DNA from 3 places in the Leclercia pneumoniae genome. Region 3 is predicted to be linked to each of the others. Evidence: riboswitches for the same ligand, from Rfam matches in the RefSeq annotation. Region 3 holds a riboswitch; each other region holds the start of a gene.

Region 1 (7,285 bases), 2.1 Mb from region 3:
AAACTACGCCGCTGGGCGCGCGAGCTGCTAATTCTGCTGCTGATGGTTATCGCAACGGTATGGGGGATGGATCAGCTGCGAAAACCGGTCCTGCCCGCCGGGTTTTCGGCTACCTCTGTTGAGACGCTGGAGGGTGCGCAGATGAATATCGCCGCCCTCAGCGAGGAGCGCCCTTTGCTGATTTACGTCTGGGCGACCTGGTGCGCCATTTGCCGCTACACCACTCCTGCGGTTGAAAGGCTAACGCAAGAGGGCGGCAACGTTCTGAGCGTCGCGTTGCGTTCGGGAGATGACGGACAACTGTCGCGCTGGATGGCAAAGAAACGCCTGACCATGCCGGTAGTGAATGACGCGAGCGGGGCGCTATCACGCCAGTGGCAAGTGAGCGTAACGCCGACGCTGGTGATAGTGTCGAAAGGAAATGTAGTCGGTACGACAACCGGCTGGAGCAGCTACTGGGGAATGAAACTTCGCCTCTGGTGGGCGGGGCGCTAAAAAAAGCCCGGCAGGTTCTGCCTGCCGGGCCGGAGATTACTTCGCCAGAATTTCCAGCGCTGTACGCTCAACCAGCGACAGCAGGACTTTGACATCCTCCAGCGTCACCGTTGGGTTCAGCAGCGTCAGCTTCAGGCAGGTGATGCCATTGTGCTCGGTCACGCCGACGTTTGCGCGGCCAGACTCCAGCAGCGCATCACCGATTTTCTGGTTCAGCAGCGCGATTGCCGCGTCGTCCATGGCCGCTTCAGGGCGGAAACGGAACAGCACGCTCGCCAGCTGCGGCTTCATGACCAGCTCCAGCGTTTTATGGCCATCAACCCAGGCGGCAACGTCCTGCGCCATGGTTACGCCATGATCGATGATCGCGGCATAGGTCTTCTGTCCCAGCGCTTCCAGGCTCATCCACAGCTTCAGCGCGTCGAAACGACGGGTCGTCTGCAGCGACTTAGAGACCAGGTTAGGCACGCCTGCTTCTTCGTCAAACTCAGAGTTCAGGTAAGCGGCCTGGTAACGCATCAGCTCATAGTGACGCGCTTCTTTCAGCAAGAAAGCACCGCAGCTGATGGTCTGGAAGTACTGCTTATGGAAGTCGAGCGTGACGGAGTCAACCAGCTCAATACCGTCGAGATAATGACGATGCTTTTCAGAGAGCAGCAGCGCGCCGCCCCAGGCGGCATCCACGTGCACCCAAATCTGCTGTGCTTTCGCCAGTTCAGCAATCTCGCGCAGCGGGTCAATGGCCCCTGCATCGGTGGTGCCGGCGGTGGCTACAATCGCCATCACCTGCTCGCCGTTGGCTTCACACTGCGCCAGCTTCGCTTTCAGATCGTTCAGATCCATACGCGCGTACTGGTCGGTTTTCACCTGCAGTACGGACTGGTAACCCAGACCCATCAGCGCCATATTCTTCTGCACAGAGAAGTGGGCGCTGTCGGAGCAGAGAACGCGAATTTTACGCAGATCGCCTGTCAGCCCATCCTGCTGAATGGAGTGGCCCTGACGCGCGAAGAAAGCATCACGCGCCAGCATCAGCCCCATCAGGTTGCTCTGGGTGCCGCCGCTGGTGAAGACACCCGCGTCGCCAGCCTGGTAGCCCACCTGAGTACGCAGCCACTCGATCAGTTTCATCTCGATGATGGTGGCGGACGGGCTCTGATCCCAGGAGTCCATGCTCTGGTTGGTGGCGTTGATCAGGATCTCCGCCGCCTGGCTCACCACCAGGCTCGGGCAGTGCAGGTGTGCAACGCACTGGGGATGATGCACGGCCAGGCTGTCCTTCAGGAAGTATTCAACGGCGCGCGCAATAGCGGCTTCGTTGCCCAGCCCCTGCGGGCTGAAATCCAGCTGGATACGGTCACGCAGTTCCGCGACCGTTCTGCCTTTGTACATTTCCGGCTGCTGTAGCCACTGCTTTACCGCTTCGGTGCTCTGCGAAATCGCCTGCTGATAGGCTTCAATGCTTTGCGCCGAGGACGACAAAATCGGGTTTACATCTGACATCTTATCTCTCGTCTTCGGTTAAGCCGGGCGAACGCCCGCAGCAAGCAGCGCCTGCTCAAATTTATCCAGGAATACGTTCAGCTCTTGATCGCTGATCAGCAGAGAAGGCAGCAGACGCACAACGTTACCGTTACGGCCACCGCGCTCCAGAATCAGACCCGCTTCGAAGCACTTCTTCTGAATCAGGGCAGAGAGCTCGCCATCGCCCGGGAAGCAACCCAGCTGATCGGCGGCTTCATTTGGCTTAACGATCTCAATACCGATCATCATGCCCAGGCCGCGAACGTGGCCGATAACCGGATAACGTTTCTGCAGCTCAACCAGCTTCGCTTTCAGCCATTCACCCTGTGCAGCGACTTTGTCAGCGATGTTTTGCTCTTTCAGGATCTTAAGGGTGGTGAGGCCGGTTGCCATCGCCAGCTGGTTACCGCGGAAGGTACCGGTATGGTGACCCGGAGCCCAGGCGTCGAACTGCTTTTTGATACCCAGCACGGCCAGCGGCAGACCGCCGCCCACTGCTTTTGACATCACGACGATGTCTGGCTCAATACCCGCGTGTTCGAAGGCGAAGAATTTACCGGTACGGGCAAAGCCTGCCTGCACTTCGTCGAGGATCAGCAGGATACCGTGTTCCTGAGTCACTTTACGGATGCGTTGCAGCCACTCGGCCGGCGCCGGGTTCACGCCACCTTCGCCCTGAACGGCTTCCAGGATCACGGCAGCAGGTTTACGCACGCCGCTCTCAACGTCGTTGATCAGGTTTTCGAAGTAGTAGGTCAGTGCTTTCACGCCAGCTTCACCGCCAATACCCAGCGGGCAGCGGTACTCATGCGGGTAAGGCATGAACTGAACTTCAGGCATCATGCCGTCAACCGCTTCTTTCGGAGAGAGGTTACCGGTCACGGACAGTGCACCGTGAGTCATGCCGTGATAGCCGCCCGAGAAGCTAATGATGCCGCTACGACCGGTGACTTTTTTCGCCAGCTTCAGCGCTGCCTCAACGGCATCGGCACCGGATGGGCCAGTAAATTGCAGGCAGTACTCTTTGCCTTCGCCCGGCAGCAGGGAGAGCAGGTATTCAGAGAACGCGTCTTTCAACGGCGTTGTCAGATCCAGGGTATGTAACGGCAAGCCGCTGGTAATAACACTTTGGATGCTTTTCAGTACGTCAGGATGGTTGTGACCCAGCGCCAGGGTACCGGCGCCTGCCAGACAATCAAGATACTCTTTATTATCCGCATCCGTTACCCATACGCCGTCCGCCTTTGTGATCGCTAAAGGCAGTTTACGCGGATAACTTCTGACATTGGATTCCATTTCGGCCTGACGGGCCAGGTAGGTCTCGTTGGATTTATTGAAAGTAGAGGCATTCAAAGTATCAATACGGACTTTATCCGTCATCATATCACTCCTACAACCGCGGCACGTCAGGCGGCCCCGATTGAATCATTAGTTAAGAAAAATGAGAAACGTGGCAAAAATCGCGGCCAATATAGAGCCTTTTTTCGTGGGGCTCAATGGTTAATTGTTTAACGTTTTATTACTGGATACATAAATAGAAGAAAGGTACGCGAAACCCGCATGGTACCTGGGGTTGTCGGGTGGTCTGATGAGGTGCAAATTGACGGTTTTACCGAACCTTTACAAAATCAGTTAAGCGCAACGGAAATAGGCGAAAACGTTAAATCAGTAGATTTCAGCGCCGCAGAGGCAGTATTCTGAATAGCGATTTACGCACAGTAATTGCAACGTAATGATTTAAATGACTCGGGGTGCCCTTCTTTGTGAAGGCTGAGAAATACCCGTACCACCTGATCTGGATAATGCCAGCGTAGGGAAGTCAGATGCCCTTCACGGCTATCGCTTCTTCACGCAAGGCAGGAGCGATAACATGCAGCCTGACCTGCCCGAACACCTTCTTATTAACCACTTCCGCGACCGCGCACCGCTGACCCATTGTATGACGAACGATGTGGTGCAAACCTTCACCGCCAACGTACTGCTCGCGTTTGGCGCTTCGCCCGCGATGGTGATTGAGGCCGAAGAAGCCCAGCAGTTCGCTGCGATTGCCGATGCGCTGCTGATCAATGTCGGCACCCTGACGGTGCCCCGTGCTCAGGCGATGCGTTTGGCCGTCGAGAGTGCGCGGGCAGCGGGTAAGCCCTGGACCTTAGATCCCGTAGCCGTAGGCGCACTGGCGTTTCGCACGCAATTTTGCCAGCAACTGCTGGCGCTCAAACCCGCCGCCATTCGCGGCAATGCCTCTGAGATTATGGCCCTCGCCGGCATAAGCGCCGGTGGACGCGGGGTCGATACCACCGATACCGCCAGCAGCGCGCTGCCTGCGGCACAGGCGCTGGCGCGGCAGATGCACGCCATCGTGGCCGTGACCGGAGAGGTGGATTACATCACCGATGGCCAACGCACGAAGGAGGTCACCGGCGGCGATCCGTTAATGACCCGCGTAGTGGGGACAGGCTGCGCGCTCTCTGCGGTGGTGGCGGCCAGCTGTGCCCTGCCTGGCGATCGGCTTGATAACGTTGCCGCGGCCTGCGGCCTGATGAAACGTGCCGGAAGCGAAGCCGCTCAGGCAAGCCAGGGGCCCGGCAGCTTCGCCACTGCGTTCCTTGATGCCATCTGGCACCTGGAGGGGGCGGCATGAAACGGATTAATGCACTGACTATCGCCGGCACCGATCCCAGCGGTGGAGCGGGTATCCAGGCCGATCTGAAAACCTTTTCGGCGCTGGGAGCTTACGGCTGCTCGGTCATTACCGCGCTGGTGGCGCAAAACACCCGTGGGGTGCAGTCGGTCTACCGCATCGAACCCGATTTTGTGGCGGCGCAGCTGGAGTCGGTCTTCAGTGATGTTCGCATCGACACCACTAAAATCGGCATGCTGGCAGAGACGGATATTGTGGAAGCGGTGGCGGAACAACTCCGGCGACATCAGGTCAAGAGCGTGGTGCTGGATACGGTAATGCTGGCGAAAAGCGGCGATCCGCTGCTCTCTCCCTCGGCGGTTGCGACCCTGCGTAACAAATTGTTGCCGCAGGTCGCGCTTATTACGCCGAACCTGCCGGAGGCTGCGGCGTTGCTCGATGCTCCCCATGCGCGCAGCGAGCAAGAGATGAAAGAGCAGGGCAGAGCGCTACGGGCGTTGGGCTGCGAGGCCGTGTTAATGAAGGGCGGTCATCTGGATGATGCAGAAAGTCCCGACTGGTTATTCACGCGCGACGGCGAACTGCGTTTCACCGCCCCGCGGGTACACACCAAAAACACGCACGGGACCGGCTGTACTCTTTCGGCTGCGCTGGCGGCCTTGCGGCCCCGCCATGAGAACTGGGCCAGCACTGTACAGGAGGCTAAGCACTGGCTTTCCCGCGCCCTGGCCCAGGCAGATACCCTGGAAGTCGGGCAAGGCATCGGCCCGGTCCACCATTTCCACGCCTGGTGGTAGGGCGAGAGTGCATAACGGCGGCGTGTCACGCTGCCGTACCCGAATCGTGCCAGCAGATTGTCCTGAAAATCGGTCTTAAAAGTGGCAAAGATGTTCAGTCGGGACCAGGCTTACCCTGCCCATAAAAACATGGGTCCGGAAGACACGCGCCGACATGACGTCGGCACATAGGGGAGCAAAGTTATGACTGATATTACGCAGCTGCTTGGCAAAGATGCCGATAGCCTGTTACAGCACCGTTGTATGACCATTCCAGCCGACAACCTCTACCTGCCTGGCCACGACTACGTCGATCGCGTGATGATCGATAACAACCGCCCGCCTGCGGTGTTGCGCAATATGCAGACGCTGTATAACACCGGGCGTCTTGGTGGCACCGGATATCTCTCTATCCTGCCGGTAGACCAGGGGGTGGAACACTCTGCCGGGGCGTCGTTTGCCGCTAATCCACTCTATTTCGATCCGAAGAATATTGTGGAACTGGCGATCGAAGCGGGCTGTAACTGCGTGGCCTCCACCTATGGCGTGCTGGCCTCCGTCTCGCGCCGCTATGCGCACCGCATTCCTTTCCTTGTGAAACTCAACCACAACGAAACCCTGAGCTATCCTACGGAATATGACCAGACGTTGTATGCCAGCGTGGAACAGGCCTTCAATATGGGGGCCGTGGCGGTAGGGGCGACCATTTACTTTGGCTCTGAACAGTCGCGTCGCCAGATCGAAGAGATCTCAAGCGCCTTTGAACGTGCGCACGAGCTGGGGATGGTCACCGTCCTGTGGGCCTATCTGCGTAACAATGCGTTCAAAAAAGAGGGCACCGACTATCACGTATCTGCCGACCTTACCGGCCAGGCCAACCACCTGGCGGCGACCATTGGTGCGGATATCGTGAAGCAGAAAATGGCCGAAAATAACGGTGGCTATACGGCGGTGAATTACGGGTATACCGACGAACGGGTCTACAGCAAGCTGACCAGCGATAACCCGATTGACCTGGTCCGTTACCAACTGGCGAACTGCTATATGGGCCGCGCTGGCTTGATCAACTCTGGTGGTGCTGCAGGCGGCGAGACCGACCTGGCCGACGCGGTACGTACGGCGGTTATCAACAAGCGTGCGGGCGGTATGGGGCTGATTCTGGGCCGCAAAGCCTTTAAGAAATCGATGGCCGACGGCGTGAAGCTGATCAACGCCGTGCAGGATGTCTACCTGGACAGCAAGGTCACCATCGCCTGATACCCCTCTCCAGACCCTCTTCCCGACGGGAAGAGGGTTGCTCGAAACTGCTTTTCATTTCATTCAAACATCCTTCCCGATCGACATCACAGTTCACCTTTCTTTTGTGAAAACTGTCACTCGTTGCCGTGCATATGCCCAAAAAATGGCCGATGCTTAGCGGAATTTGTCTAAGGCAGCGGACGAATTTTGCGCTTAAAGTTACTTTCGAAACAGCTTTTCAAAATACAAAGTCGCTCTGAACCTCTGTAGTTTTAAGGACTGAAAATGAAAATCGAATCTGTCAATGTCACCGTCTTCCAGTATCCCACGCGCCGCGTCTCTGACACCGCCGGGCATTCGCACCCGGGGCCAGAGAGCCTGGCAAAAATGGCGATGCTGACGATTACCGCAGACGATGGCACCCAAGGGTACGCGTTTGCACCGCCGGAAGTGGTGCGCCCTTTTGTGGTCAACACCTTCTTTCGCAAGGTGATGATCGGCCAGGATGCGTTTAATCGCGAGCGCATCTGGCAGGACCTGGCGCACTGGCAGCGCGGCAGCGCCCATCAGCTTAGCGAGCGTGCGCTGGGCTTCGTTGAACAGGCGCTGT
Region 2 (7,285 bases), 470 kb from region 3:
CCCGATGCCCGGTTGCCACAAACAGCGGATTGCAGCGCGCTTTACTGCGCCAGACCCATGCCAGCTGTTCGTTTTTGTCTATCAACGGTGCCAGGGCGCCCGGTTCGGCAGAGAGCGGCTCAAACTTACCGCACAGGCGCTTTTTCGCGACTCCGATAGTGGGGACATCGACCAGCAGGCCAAAATGACTGGCGACGCCTAAGCGACGGGGGTGGGAAATGCCATGTCCATCTACAAACAGCAGGTCAGGTTTTTGTGAGAGTTGCTCCCACGCTGCCAACAGCGCGGGATATTCGCGAAAAGAGAGGAAGCCCGGAATATAGGGCATGGTGGTGGCAATACGCGCAACCTTGTACTCCACCAGCTCTAACGACGGATACTTCAGTATCACCATCGCCGCCCGCGTCACTTCGCCACCCTGCTCAAATCCGACATCTGCCCCGCCAATGTACTGCGGAGGATCCGTATCCAGACGATCCTCTCGAATCACTGATGAGGCCAGTTCAATTTGCTGAGCGCGTAGCGACGCGAGATCCATAACCACTCCTTAAATATGATACTGCGCAGAAAGCCGGTGCACCGCCTCCACAAATACGCCTGCATGCTCAGGCGGTACATCCTGATGAATACCGTGGCCGAGGTTAAAGACGTGGCCTTCACCTTGGCCGAAACCAGAAAGTATAGTCGACACTTCTTCTTCAATACGCGCAGCCGGCGCATAGAGCATGGAAGGATCCATATTGCCCTGTAGCGCGACTTTGTCGCCCACGCGACGACGCGCATCGGCGATATCGGTGGTCCAGTCGAGGCCCAGCGCATCACAACCGGTCTCCGCCATGGCTTCAAGCCACTGTCCGCCGCCCTTGGTAAACAGAGTTACTGGTACGCGACGACCTTCGTTTTCACGCAGCAGGCCATCCACAATTTTGTGCATGTAATAGAGCGAGAATTGCTGGTAGTCACGACCGGTAAGCACGCCGCCCCAGGTATCGAAAATCATCACCGACTGGGCACCCGCTTTAATCTGCGCATTGAGATAGAGGGTGACGCTCTTCGCCAGCTTGTCGAGCAGTGCGTGCAGGGCTAACGGATCGGCATACATCATCTTTTTGATCAGGGTAAAGGCTTTGCTACTACCGCCTTCTACCATGTAGGTCGCCAGCGTCCACGGGCTACCGGAGAAGCCAATCAGGGGCACTTCCCCCTTCAGCTCACGACGAATCGTTCGCACTGCGTTCATCACATAACCCAGCTCTTGCTCCGGATCCGGGATGGGCAGGTTATCGATGTCGGCTCTGTTTTTAATCGGAGAAGAGAAGCGTGGACCTTCACCGGTTTCGAAATAGAGGCCAAGGCCCATCGCATCCGGAATGGTCAGAATATCCGAGAAGAGGATCGCAGCATCAAGCGGATAGCGGCGCAGCGGCTGGAGGGTCACTTCGCAAGCCAGCTCGGCATTTTTGCACAGCGACATAAAATCGCCGGCCTGAGCACGGGTGGCTTTGTACTCTGGCAGATAACGGCCAGCCTGGCGCATCATCCATACCGGGGTGATATCAACGGGTTGGCGCAGCAGCGCACGCAGATAACGATCGTTCTTCAGTTCGGTCATTGTTGCAGTTCCTTAAGCGTCATGGCCTCAGTGTATCACGTCATTCATACTCGGCCCGACACATTGCCACGGTATCTTCTATCAGCCGACGCGCCACCGTTCCCGCTGGGGGTAACAAGGGCAGATCGTCATAGCGATACCAGCTGGCGTTCAGCAGCTCTTTCGGGTCAATCACGATCTCACCGTCGTCATAGTCAGCCATGAACGCGGTCATCAATGACATGGGGAATGGCCACGGCTGCGAGGTGACATAGCGAAGATTTTTAACCGTGATCCCGCTCTCCTCCATCACTTCACGCGCCACCGCCTGCTCCAGGGTTTCGCCCACTTCAACGAACCCGGCAAGCACGGTATGTATTCCGTTACGGTGACGGGCATGCTGCGCCAGCAGGATGCTGTCTTCCCGCCGGATAGCGACAATAATGCACGGCGCAATCTGTGGATAGTAGCGCTCGCGGCAGTGGCTACAGAGCATTGCCCACTCGGTTTTGCTCGGCTGCATGGTATGCCCACAGTAGCCACAGAACTTATGTGAACGATAAAATTCCGCCAGTTGCACACCGCGTCCCGCCAGTTGAAACAGGCCGACATCCTGATCAATCACCTGACGAACCGATCCCATATCCTGACGGCGATGTTGTTGGATCAACCACACAGGATCGCCCTGCCATTCGCCGATCTGCAGTGCGTGTTGCCCCACAAGATCGAAATTTCCTGCCTCACCGTGTGGTAATTCCCCGGCAGGCAACCATAATTTTTGTTCATGGCTGACGATCCACCAGCCGCGATCTAATTTTTCAATAATACGATCCATATCTATTGCACTACCTTCGCTTCACAGGCATGTTGGTAACATTATCATTACATTTTTGGGTGGGCAGCTTTTAATCTTAACCTTGCGGAGTCAAACATGCTAAACCAGCTAGAAAGCCTGACAGAGCGCGTTGGAGGTAGTAATAACCTGGTCGATCGCTGGCTACACGTGCGCAAGCATCTTCTTGTTGCCTACTACAATCTGGTTGGCATTAAGCCTGGCAAAGAGTCGTTTATGCGCCTGAACGAGAAGGCACTCGATGATTTTTGTCAAAGCCTGGTGGATTACCTGTCCGACGGTCATTTTAATATTTATGAACGTATTATCGGTGAAATGGAAGGCGATACCCCGGTATTAGCCGCCACCAAAATTTATCCGCAGCTGGAAGCTAACACCCAGCAGATAATGGATTACTACGATTCCACGCTTGAGAACGCTATCGATCATGATAACTATCTTGAGTTTCAGCAGGCGCTGTCCGACCTGGGTGAAGCACTGGAAGAGCGCTTCACGCTAGAGGATAAGCTGATCGCACTGGCACTGGATAACGATCTGACCGCCAGCAACGAAGATCACATCGCCCGGCCTGCTTGAGTTATTAGCCGTTAGCGCGTAATTTATCTACACCGCTTCTGCACTGCAGAAGCTTTTTCTTGTCGGAGTGCCCAGAGCGAAAGCCGGGCTGAGACCGTTAATTCGGGATCCGCGGAACCTGATCAGGCTAATACCTGCGAAGGGAACAAGAGTCAATCTGCTGTCGCATCGCCCCCGGGCGATCGTCTCTCTTGCTTCATCCGTCGTCTGACAAGCCATGTCCTTCACTTTTGGAATGAGCTATGTCTGCAACTAAACTGACCCGCCGCGAACAACGCGCACAAGCACAACACTTCATCGACACGCTGGAAGGCACCGCGTTTCCGAACTCTAAGCGTATTTACATCACCGGCTCGCAAGCCGATCTTCGCGTCCCGATGCGTGAAATTCAGCTTAGCCCAACGCTTATTGGTGGCAGCAAAGAAAATCCGCAGTTCGAGGAAAACGAGGCCGTACCGGTGTATGACACCTCCGGCCCGTACGGCGATACCGATATTGCCATCGACGTACAGAAGGGACTGGCAAAGCTGCGCCAGCCATGGATTGAGGCGCGTAACGACAGCGAAGCGCTGACTGTTCGCAGTTCACATTACACCAACGAGCGTCTGGCCGACGACGGTCTGGATGAACTGCGCTTCACTGGCCTGCTGACGCCAAAACGAGCCAGGCCAGGCAAATGTGTCACTCAGCTGCACTATGCGCGCCAGGGCATTGTCACGCCAGAGATGGAGTTCATTGCCATTCGCGAAAACATGGGTCGTGAGCGCATTCGCAGTGAAGTCCTGCGCCACCAGCATCCGGGCGAAGGTTTTGGTGCGCATCTGCCGGAGAACATCACCCCCGAATTCGTGCGTGACGAAGTGGCGGCGGGCCGGGCGATCATCCCTGCCAACATCAACCACCCGGAATCAGAGCCGATGATCATTGGCCGCAACTTCCTGGTGAAGGTTAATGCCAACATCGGTAACTCTGCGGTCACCTCTTCCATCGAAGAAGAGGTAGAGAAACTGGTCTGGTCTACGCGCTGGGGTGCAGATACGGTGATGGATCTCTCAACCGGCCGCTATATTCACGAAACCCGCGAGTGGATCCTGCGTAACAGTCCGGTGCCGATTGGTACCGTCCCGATTTATCAGGCACTGGAAAAGGTGAACGGCATTGCCGAAGACCTTACCTGGGAAGCGTTCCGCGATACCCTGCTGGAGCAGGCCGAACAGGGCGTGGATTACTTCACCATTCACGCTGGCGTGCTGCTGCGCTACGTACCGATGACCGCCAAACGCCTCACCGGCATCGTCTCGCGCGGCGGCTCCATCATGGCCAAGTGGTGCCTCTCCCATCATCAGGAAAACTTCCTCTACGAACACTTCCGCGAAATCTGCGAAATCTGCGCGGCGTACGATGTTTCGCTGTCGCTGGGCGACGGTTTGCGCCCTGGATCCATTCGCGATGCCAACGACGAAGCGCAGTTCGCCGAGCTGCACACCCTGGGCGAACTGACCAAAATCGCCTGGGAGTATGACGTGCAGGTGATGATTGAAGGCCCGGGTCACGTGCCGATGCAGATGATCCGCCGCAACATGACCGAAGAACTGGAGCACTGCCACGAAGCGCCGTTCTATACCTTAGGGCCGCTGACCACCGATATCGCACCGGGTTACGACCACTTCACCTCGGGCATTGGCGCAGCGATGATTGGCTGGTTCGGCTGCGCGATGCTCTGCTACGTCACGCCGAAAGAGCACCTTGGCTTGCCCAACAAAGAGGATGTGAAACAGGGGCTTATCACTTACAAAATTGCCGCGCACGCTGCAGACCTGGCGAAAGGCCACCCGGGGGCGCAGATCCGCGATAACGCGATGTCGAAGGCGCGATTCGAGTTCCGCTGGGAAGACCAGTTCAACCTCGCGCTCGACCCTTTCACCGCCCGCGCTTATCACGACGAAACCCTGCCGCAGGAGTCGGGCAAAGTGGCGCACTTCTGCTCCATGTGTGGCCCGAAATTCTGCTCAATGAAAATCAGTCAGGAGGTGCGTGACTACGCTGCCGCGCAGACCATCGAAGTGGGGATGGCAGACATGTCAGAAACCTTCCGCGCCAAAGGCGGCGAAATCTACCTCAAAAAAGAGGAGGCATAATGTACCAGCCCGATTTCCCAACGGTGCCCTACCGGCTAGGGCTTTATCCGGTGGTCGATAGCCTTGAGTGGATTGAGCGCCTGCTGGATGCTGGGGTTCGCACCCTTCAGCTGCGGATTAAAGATAAGCGCGATGACGAGGTAGAGGCCGATGTGGTGGCCGCCATTGCGCTCGGGCGGCGCTATGATGCCCGCCTGTTTATCAATGACTACTGGCGGCTGGCGATAAAGCATCAGGCTTATGGTGTGCACCTGGGCCAGGAAGATCTGGAAACCACCGATCTGAATGCCATTCGCCACGCAGGGCTGCGTCTGGGCGTCTCCACGCACGATGATATGGAGATCGACGTGGCGCTGGCCGCCCGTCCCTCTTACATCGCACTGGGCCACGTCTTCCCCACGCAAACCAAACAGATGCCCTCAGCACCGCAGGGACTGACCCAGTTGGCTCGCCATATTGCCCGCCTGGGGGACTACCCCACCGTAGCCATCGGCGGTATTAGCCTCGAGCGCGCCCCGGCGGTGCTGGAGACTGGCGTAGGCAGTATCGCGGTCGTAAGCGCCATCACCCAGGCTGCAGACTGGCAAGCCGTTACCGCACAGCTTCTGAAGCTGGCAGGAGTGGGCGATGAATGATCGCGACTTTATGCGCTATAGCCGCCAGATATTACTGGAGGATATCGCCATTGATGGGCAGCAAAAGCTGCTTGCCAGCCGGGTACTGATTGTCGGTCTGGGCGGGTTAGGTGCGCCAGCGGCCCTTTACCTGGCGGGAGCCGGGGTCGGCACGCTGGTGCTTGCCGATGATGACGAGGTGCATCTCAGCAATCTGCAGCGGCAAATCCTTTTTACCCCTGACGATCTCAACCAGCCCAAGGCAGAGATAACCCGTCAACGGCTCCATCAGTTGAACCCAAATATCGAATTGATCGCGCACCAGGCGCGGCTAAGCGGACAGAGCCTGCAGCATGAAGTCGCCCTGGCCGACGTGGTGCTCGACTGTACCGACAACATGTCCACCCGCCAGGCAATCAATGCTGCCTGCGTGTCGCTCGATACGCCGTTAATCACCGCCAGTGCCGTCGGCTTTGGTGGGCAGATGATGGTACTCACGCCACCCTGGGCGCAGGGATGTTATCGCTGCCTGTGGCCGGACGATGCCGAGCCTGAACGCAACTGCCGCACGGCGGGTGTGCTTGGCCCGGTCGTGGGGGTAATGGGTACGCTGCAGGCGCTGGAAGCCATCAAACTGCTTAGCGGAATCAACACCGGACATAACGCGCTACGCCTGTTCGATGCGCGTGCCGGCAGCTGGCGGCAGTTGGCCTTGCAGCGCGCCAAGGGCTGCACCGTCTGTGGAGGGCAACATGCGCATTCAGTTTAATGATGAGCCGATGCAGTGCGTAGAGGGGTTAACGGTTGCCGCCCTGCTAGACCAGCTGCGTCAGCTTAAGCCGGGCGTGGCCCTGGCACTTAATCAACAGATCCTGCCGCGCGAGCGGTGGGAACATCAGCAGGTGAGCGAAGGCGATCACATCCTGCTTTTTCAGGTCATCGCAGGAGGCTGAATGTTACGTATTGCTGATAGAACCTTTGAATCACATCTGTTTACCGGAACCGGAAAATTTGCCTCGTCCCATCTGATGGTGGAGGCTATCCGCGAAAGCGGCAGCCAGCTCGTTACGCTGGCGATGAAACGGGTGGATCTGCGTAACCACAGCGACGCAATCCTCGCCCCGCTGCTGGAGGCCGGGGTGACGCTATTGCCCAATACCTCCGGTGCCAAGACCGCCGAAGAGGCCGTATTTGCCGCGCAGCTGGCGCGTGAAGCGCTGGGCACAAGCTGGCTCAAGCTGGAGATCCATCCGGATGCCCGCTGGTTGTTACCCGATCCTGTCGAAACGCTAAAAGCCGCAGAGATGCTGGTAAAACAAGGATTTACCGTGCTGCCTTACTGCGGCGCGGACCCGGTGCTCTGTAAACGGCTGGAAGAGGCGGGCTGTGCGGCAGTCATGCCGCTGGGGGCGCCGATTGGCTCGAACCAGGGGCTGGAGACCCGCGCGATGCTGGAGATCATCATCGAGCAGGCCACCGTACCGGTGGTGGTAGATGCCGGCATCGGCGTCCC
Region 3 (7,285 bases):
CGGTAAACGCTCGCGCCTCACGTTTTTGTATACCGGCCTAGCGCTACAGCAACAGCGGGCCGAAGACCTACTGGAGCAGGATCGGATCGATCAACTGGTGCAGTTAGTCGGCGATAAAGCTGCGGTACGGCAGATGCTGGTTTCTCATCTGGGCCGCAGTTTCCGCCAGGGGAAGCATATCCTGCGCGTCCTCTACTATCGGCCAATGAAAAACCTGTTGCCGGGTAGCGCATTACGTCGATCCGAGACCCACATGGCGCGGCAAATCTTCAGCGGGCTAACCCGCATAAATGAGGAAAACGGGGAACTGGAAGCCGATATCGCGCATCACTGGCAGCAGATTGCCCCCCTTCACTGGCGCTTTTTTTTACGGCCCGGCATCCATTTTCATCATGGCCGTGAACTGGAGATGAGCGACGTGATTGCCTCGCTCGAGCGCGCCAGAATGTTGCCGCTCTATTCCCACATCGTTAGCGTTCAGTCTCCTACCGCGTGGACGCTGGATATTCACCTCTCTGAACCAGACCGCTGGCTGCCGTGGCTGCTGGGTTACGTCCCCTCAATGATTCTGCCGCGTGAATGGGAATCGATGCCTAAGTTTGCCAGCCAACCCGTGGGGACAGGCCCCTATGCGGTGGTGCGCAATAACAATAATCAGTTAAAGATTCAGGCCTTTGACGATTACTTTGGCTATCGCGCGCTGATCGATGAAGTAAACGTCTGGGTATTACCCGATATCAGTGAAGAGCTGAGTCCAGGGCTGACGCTTGAGGGGCCGACCGAAGGGGAGAAAGCGGTAGAGAGCCGTCTGGAAGAGGGGTGCTATTACCTGCTCTTCGACGCGCGATCCCGACGCGGTGCCAGCCAGGAGGTCCGTCAGTGGATCAACCAGATCCTCTCTCCCGCTAAATTGATCTATCAGGCGGAAGCGCAGTACCAGACTTACTGGTTCCCCGCCTGGGGCTTGCTGCCTCGCTGGCACCATGCCCGGCCGGGATGTGGCGAAAAACCTGCAGGTCTTGAGAGCATTACCCTGACCTACTACCGTGAACACGTTGAACACCGGGTCATCGGCAGAATGATGAGCGCTATGCTGGCCGCCGAAGGGGTAAAACTGGAAATAGTGGAAGTGGATTATGACGAGTGGCATCGCGGCGATATCGTTAGCGATATCTGGCTAAATAGCGTGAACTTTACTCTGCCGCTCGATTTCTCGCTCTTCTCGCACCTGTATGAGGTGCCGCTGCTGCAAAACTGCATTCCCCGCGACTGGCAGCAAGACGCCGCCAAGTGGCGGGCGGGTGAGATGAACCTCGCGGTGTGGTGCCAGCATCTATTGGCACAGCAAGCGATGGTACCGCTTATTCACCACTGGCTGATGATTCAGGGTCAGCGCAGTATGCGTGGTCTGCGGATGAACACGCTTGGCTGGTTTGACTTTAAATCGGCGTGGTTTGCGCCGCCGGAGCCATAACACTTTCGTAATATTCACCAAATCATTACAATACTGCCGTTCTCAACGGGGTGCTGCGCGAAAGCGTGTGCTGAGAAAATACCCGTCGAACCTGATCCGGATAACGCCGGCGAAGGGATTTGAGGCTGTCACTCAAAATCCTTTGCCACTCAACATTGAGGTGCAAAGTGTTAAAAAAAGCTCTTCCCCTGCTGGCCCTGCTGGCGCTGCCTGCTTTCGCTAAACCCGTGCTGACGGTCTATACCTACGACTCCTTCGCCGCTGACTGGGGCCCTGGCCCGGTGGTCAAAAAAGCCTTTGAAGCCGACTGCAATTGTGAACTGAAGTTCGTGGCGCTGGAAGACGGGGTTTCCCTGCTCAACCGGCTGCGCATGGAAGGTAAAAACAGCAAAGCCGACGTCGTGCTGGGGCTGGATAACAACCTGCTCAATGCGGCCACCCAGACCGGATTGTTTGCCAAAAGTAATGTCCCAAACGATGCAGTGACTGTGCCGGGTGGCTGGAAAAATGACACCTTTGTGCCTTTCGATTATGGTTACTTCGCCTTCGTTTACGACAAAACCAAACTGCAAAACCCACCGAAGAGCCTGAAAGAGCTGGTTGAAAGCGATCAAAAATGGCGCGTGATCTATGAAGATCCCCGCACCAGCACGCCGGGTCTCGGTCTGCTGCTGTGGATGCAGAAAGTCTATGGCGATAAAACCCCGGAAGCCTGGCAAAAACTGGCTGCCAAAACGGTGACCGTCACTAAAGGCTGGAGCGAAGCGTACGGGCTCTTCCTGAAAGGAGAAGGGGACCTGGTGCTGAGCTATACCACCTCCCCGGCCTATCACATCATCGAAGAGAAAAAAGAGAACTATGCTGCCGCTGACTTTGCAGAAGGACACTACCTGCAGGTGGAAGTGGCTGCCCGCACCGCAGCCAGCAAACAGCCAGAACTGGCAGAGCAGTTCCTGAAGTTTATGGTCTCGCCGGCCTTCCAGAAGGCAATCCCGACCGGTAACTGGATGTACCCGGTGACCGATGTTGCGCTGCCTGAGGGCTTTAATAGCCTGGTCAAACCGAAAAATACGCTGGAGTTCACCCCGCAACAGGTTGCGGATAAGCGTGCTGGCTGGGTAAGTGAATGGCAACGCGCCGTCAGCCGTTAATCGCGGGCTGGCTCATACCGGGGCTGACGGCCGCCACGCTGTTGGTGGCTGTCGCTCTGGGCGCCTTTCTGTCGCTATGGTTCAGTGCGCCCGACGCCGACGTCTCTGCGCTGTGGCACGACAGTTATTTATGGCACGTCGTACGCTTCTCATTCTGGCAGGCCTTTTTGTCAGCCCTGCTCTCCGTCGCGCCCGCCATTTTGCTGGCGCGTGCGCTGTATCGCCGTCGTTTTCCCGGCAGGCAAGCCCTGCTGCGCCTGTGCGCCATGACGCTGATACTGCCCGTGCTGGTCGCCGTGTTTGGCATACTCAGCGTCTATGGCCGTCAGGGCTGGCTGGCCCAAATTTGTGCAGCGATCGGGCTGAACTGGCGCTTCTCTCCCTATGGCTTGCAGGGGATCTTACTGGCCCACGTCTTCTTTAATTTGCCCATGGCCACCCGCCTGCTCTTACAGGCGCTGGAGAACATTCCCGGCGAGCAACGCCAGCTTGCCGCCCAGCTCAATATGCGCGGCTGGTCCTTCTTCCGTTTTGTTGAATGGCCATGGCTACGCCGCCAGATCCTCCCTACTGCCGCGCTAATCTTTATGCTCTGCTTCGCCAGTTTTGCCACTGTGCTCTCACTCGGCGGCGGGCCGCAGGCTACTACCATTGAGCTGGCTATCTACCAGGCCCTGAGCTATGACTATGATCCTGGCCGGGCGGCGCTGCTGGCGATCATTCAGATGGTCTGTTGTCTGGCTCTGGTCTTACTGAGCCAGCGTCTGGGCAAAGCCCTCGCCGTAGGCACAAGTCAGCTCAGCGGCTGGCGCGATCCCCAGGACAGCCTGCGTAGCCGTCTGACAGACGCGCTGCTGATTACGCTGGCACTGCTGCTGCTGCTGCCGCCGCTACTGGCGGTCGTGGTGGATGGCCTTAACGGGAATCTTTTCAGCGTGCTGCAACAGCCGGTGCTCTGGCAGGCGTTAACGACCTCGCTACGCATTGCCGCAGGCGCCGGCCTGCTCTGCGTGATCCTGACCATGATGCTCCTCTGGAGCAGCCGTGAGCTCTATGCCCGGCAGGCCACCGCCGCAGGACAGCTGCTGGATTTGAGCGGCATGCTGATTCTGGCGATGCCCGGCATCGTACTGGCGACCGGCTTTTTCCTGCTGTTTACCCGCACCGTCGGGCTACCCGCCTCGGCGGACGGCATTGTCATCTTTACCAATGCGCTGATGGCCATCCCTTATGCCCTCAAGGTTCTGGAAAACCCGATGCGCGACCTCAGCGCCCGCTATACGCTGCTTTGCGGATCATTAGGGATGCAGGGGTGGCAACGGCTAAAGGTGGTGGAACTGCGCGCCCTGAAACGCCCACTGGCGCAGGCGCTGGCCTTTGCCTGCGTACTCTCGATTGGTGATTTTGGGGTGGTGGCACTGTTTGGCAATGACGATTTCCGCACCCTGCCGTTCTGGCTCTATCAGCAGATTGGCTCCTATCGCAGCCAGGACGGAGCCGTTACGGCGCTTCTGCTCCTGATGCTCTGCTTTGCCTTGTTTACCGTTATTGAAAAACTTCCGGGGCGTGATGCTAAAACTGACTGATGTGACCTGGCTTTACCAGCACCTGCCGATGCGTTTTACTCTCTCTGTGCCGCAGGGAGAGTCGGTTGCCATTCTCGGCCCAAGCGGTGCGGGGAAAAGCACCCTGCTCAATCTGATCGCCGGTTTTCTGCAGCCCGCCAGCGGGACAATCTTGATAGAAAACCGCGATCACACCTGGACGCCCCCTTCCCGGCGCCCGGTGTCGATGCTGTTCCAGGAAAACAACCTATTTACCCACCTGAGCGTTCGGCAGAACATCGGGCTGGGGATGCACCCTGGCCTGAAGCTCAATGTCGATCAACAGCGCAAACTTGCGGCCATCGCCGGCCAGATGGGCATTAGCGATCTGTTAGACAGGTTGCCAGGAGAGCTTTCCGGGGGGCAGCGCCAGCGCGTTGCTCTGGCGCGCTGCCTGGTGCGAGAACAGCCGATATTACTGCTGGACGAACCCTTTTCCGCCCTCGATCCTGCTCTGCGTCAGGAGATGCTATTGCTGGTCAAAGAGGTCTGCGAGCGTCAGCAGCTCACCATGTTGATGGTGTCGCATAGCGTGGAAGATGCGGCCCGCATCGCCAGACGTTCGATAGTCGTGGCTGACGGGCGTATCGCCTGGGACGGTGAGACCCGCGTGCTGCTTAGCGGCGACGCCAGCGCCTCGCATCTGCTGGGCATTGCGCGCGGTTAACGGCTCACGACCTTCAACAGAATCTCACCATAGACGGGCATCAGCGGGTGGCGAATAAGCGCCACCAGCGCCACCACCGCCACGCCCAGCAGCAGGGGTGCCAGCCACAGTAATCGCGATCGCGGCAGCCAGGCGCTCAGCTTATCGACGTTAGCCCTGGTGCTGCGCCAAAGACGCCAGCAGAGCCAGGCCGCCAGCCAAAGCAGCAATGCCGTTGCCAGCAGTAACCACTTAAAGCCGCCGCTATCCTGACCTGCAGGAATATCGATAGCCGCTCCGGCCAGAATGCCAGGCAAGAAGTAGAATGGCGGCCAGAAGAGGCAGCCAATGATATTTGGCACAATGAATTTTTTGATCGGCAGATCGAGCATGCCAGCCACCATGGGCACCAGCGGACGCGTCGGGCCAACAAAACGTCCCACCAGAATCGTAAACATGCTGTGTTGATGCAGGGCATGCTCGGTTTTATCCAGCAGCGCTTTGTTCTTTTTCATGAAAGACCAGCGATGCAACGGCTTTTTGAAACGCCAGCCCAGCCAGAACGAGATCCAGTCGCCCAGCAGACAACCGATAATGCCCGCCAGCCAGGCCTGCCAGAAATTAACCTCGCCGCTACCTATCAGCGCGCCAAGACCAGCCATCATCACCGTACCGGGGAGGATCAGCCCGACCAGCGCCAGCGATTCCAGAAAAGCCACCAGCGCAACGGCAATGAGGGAGTAAGTAACGGACTGGGTGATGAAGTGTTCCAGCAATGCCTGCATAACTTTTCCGGTCAGATAACGAAGCAGGGATTCTGCGAAGAGCCGCCTGCTGCGTCAAGACATCAATTGTCTGAATAGTTTACCGGGTGTGAACAGACTTGCGCCATGTCGTTTATCTTTTTTTACGCTTTATTCACAACCTGCCCGGAATTCGCTGGGGCTGGCGCCGGTGCATTTCTTAAAGACGCGAGAAAAATAGAGCTGATCCTCAAACCCGACATTGCGCCCGACGCTGGCGATCGGCATGCGGGTGGTACTGAGCAGCAGCTTGGCCTGGCTGATACGCTGATCTTCGCGCCAGCTCAACACGCTCACCCCCAACTGCTGGCGGAACAGATGCGAGAGGCGTGACGGCGACAGGCAGACATGCTGGGCTACGCTGGCAATATCAAACTGGCTGTCCGCCAGATGATCGCTAATGTACTGGCAGGCATCGCGCACCCGGTGATCCAGCGGCGGGTTAAGGGATTCATTGATGGCTTCCATACGTCTGAGCAGCAGTTGCTCCAGCAGGTTAATTGCCAGCAGCTCGGCATAGCGCCCCCCCGCCTGCCCTGCCTCGATGATCTGCGCAAACAGTTCACGAAACAGCGGTTGATGCACCTCGTCCGGGCGATAGAAACCGGTGTGGGCGAACATGGATGGCCAGCTCAGCCACTCCTGCCAGTAAGCGCGCGGACGGAAGTAGACCCACTGGTGATACCACTCGCTGGCATCCGGATGACGACCATAGTGGTGAACCTCCCCGGGAGGAAAGAGGAGGATGTCGCCCGGACGGCAGATAAAGGTCTGATCCTGATTTTTAATCACGCCTTCACCACGCACCGTCAGGTTCAGGATATAGCCCTTCATACCCAGCGGGCGATCGATATAAAAATCGAGATATCCCTCGGCCTCAATAGGGGTCAGCCCCGCCACCAAATGCGCGTTAAACGAATAGCCTGGCAGTAAGGGATCGTTTTGCGTTTCAGCCATAAATTCAATACTCCTGGCAGAGGGTAAGGAAACCAATTGTCCATATCTACAGAGCCGACCTGAAAAAAGGCGTCTGAAAGCCGTGAACGGGATGACTTCTCGTTAAGGTACGGCGCTTTAGCGTACTGCGTCACATTTTCGCCCTATCAGAGGCCGATAATCAGTAACAAAAGTGTCTATAACTACGGCAGAAATGTCCACATTGAATATTTGCACAGCGTCACACTTTCCACAGGCATAGCAAAATTATCCATAAGATTAGCGAATCCTGCCTGACGATTTTTCCCCCCACTCTCTAATGTTCTTCCATACCTGTATTTTGATGGAGCAGCACCATGGCAATTGCAATTGGCCTCGATTTTGGCAGTGACTCGGTACGCGCCCTGGCAGTGGAGTGCACAACCGGTCAGGAGATAGCGACAAGCGTGGAGTGGTATCCGCGCTGGCAAGAGGGGCGTTATTGCGATGCGCCGAACAACCAGTTTCGTCATCACCCCCGTGACTACATCGAGTCGATGGAAGCGGCGATCAAAACCGTACTCGCCGGGCTGAGTGCGGGCCAGCGTAGCCAGATTGTGGGCATTGGCGTGGACAGCACCGGCTCGACCCCCGCCCCCATTGATGCCGACGGCCACGTTCTGGCGCTGCGC

The links. A riboswitch is a leader RNA that binds a small molecule or an ion and turns the genes downstream of it on or off. The one in region 3 is predicted to bind thiamine pyrophosphate.
Region 1: it holds a riboswitch for thiamine pyrophosphate, as region 3 does, so the genes downstream of both, thiM (hydroxyethylthiazole kinase) here and thiB (thiamine ABC transporter substrate binding subunit) in region 3, are expected to answer to the same signal.
Region 2: it holds a riboswitch for thiamine pyrophosphate, as region 3 does, so the genes downstream of both, thiC (phosphomethylpyrimidine synthase ThiC) here and thiB (thiamine ABC transporter substrate binding subunit) in region 3, are expected to answer to the same signal.

What each region holds. Positions count from the first base shown of each region.
Region 1 covers NZ_CP071383.1:2,828,861-2,836,145, reverse strand. Annotated here, with positions in the region: gene JZ655_RS13810 (protein disulfide oxidoreductase) at 1-495, shown strand, start outside; gene JZ655_RS13815 (DsbA family protein) at 1-2, shown strand, start outside; gene JZ655_RS13805 (pyridoxal phosphate-dependent decarboxylase family protein) at 532-1,998, opposite strand; gene JZ655_RS13800 (diaminobutyrate--2-oxoglutarate transaminase) at 2,017-3,402, opposite strand; TPP riboswitch at 3,757-3,853, shown strand; gene thiM (hydroxyethylthiazole kinase) at 3,890-4,660, shown strand; gene thiD (bifunctional hydroxymethylpyrimidine kinase/phosphomethylpyrimidine kinase) at 4,657-5,457, shown strand; gene fbaB (class I fructose-bisphosphate aldolase) at 5,641-6,693, shown strand; gene JZ655_RS13780 (mandelate racemase family protein) at 6,961-7,285, shown strand, end outside.
Region 2 covers NZ_CP071383.1:209,600-216,884, reverse strand. Annotated here, with positions in the region: gene nfi (deoxyribonuclease V) at 1-538, opposite strand, end outside; gene hemE (uroporphyrinogen decarboxylase) at 548-1,612, opposite strand; gene nudC (NAD(+) diphosphatase) at 1,653-2,426, opposite strand; gene JZ655_RS01005 (Rsd/AlgQ family anti-sigma factor) at 2,523-3,020, shown strand; TPP riboswitch at 3,074-3,182, shown strand; gene thiC (phosphomethylpyrimidine synthase ThiC) at 3,263-5,158, shown strand; gene thiE (thiamine phosphate synthase) at 5,158-5,793, shown strand; gene JZ655_RS00990 (HesA/MoeB/ThiF family protein) at 5,786-6,541, shown strand; gene thiS (sulfur carrier protein ThiS) at 6,525-6,725, shown strand; gene thiG (thiazole synthase) at 6,726-7,285, shown strand, end outside.
Region 3 covers NZ_CP071383.1:680,540-687,824, reverse strand. Annotated here, with positions in the region: gene sgrR (HTH-type transcriptional regulator SgrR) at 1-1,474, shown strand, start outside; TPP riboswitch at 1,511-1,610, shown strand; gene thiB (thiamine ABC transporter substrate binding subunit) at 1,642-2,625, shown strand; gene thiP (thiamine/thiamine pyrophosphate ABC transporter permease ThiP) at 2,601-4,211, shown strand; gene thiQ (thiamine ABC transporter ATP-binding protein ThiQ) at 4,195-4,896, shown strand; gene JZ655_RS03195 (DedA family protein) at 4,893-5,660, opposite strand; gene araC (arabinose operon transcriptional regulator AraC) at 5,790-6,635, opposite strand; gene araB (ribulokinase) at 6,971-7,285, shown strand, end outside.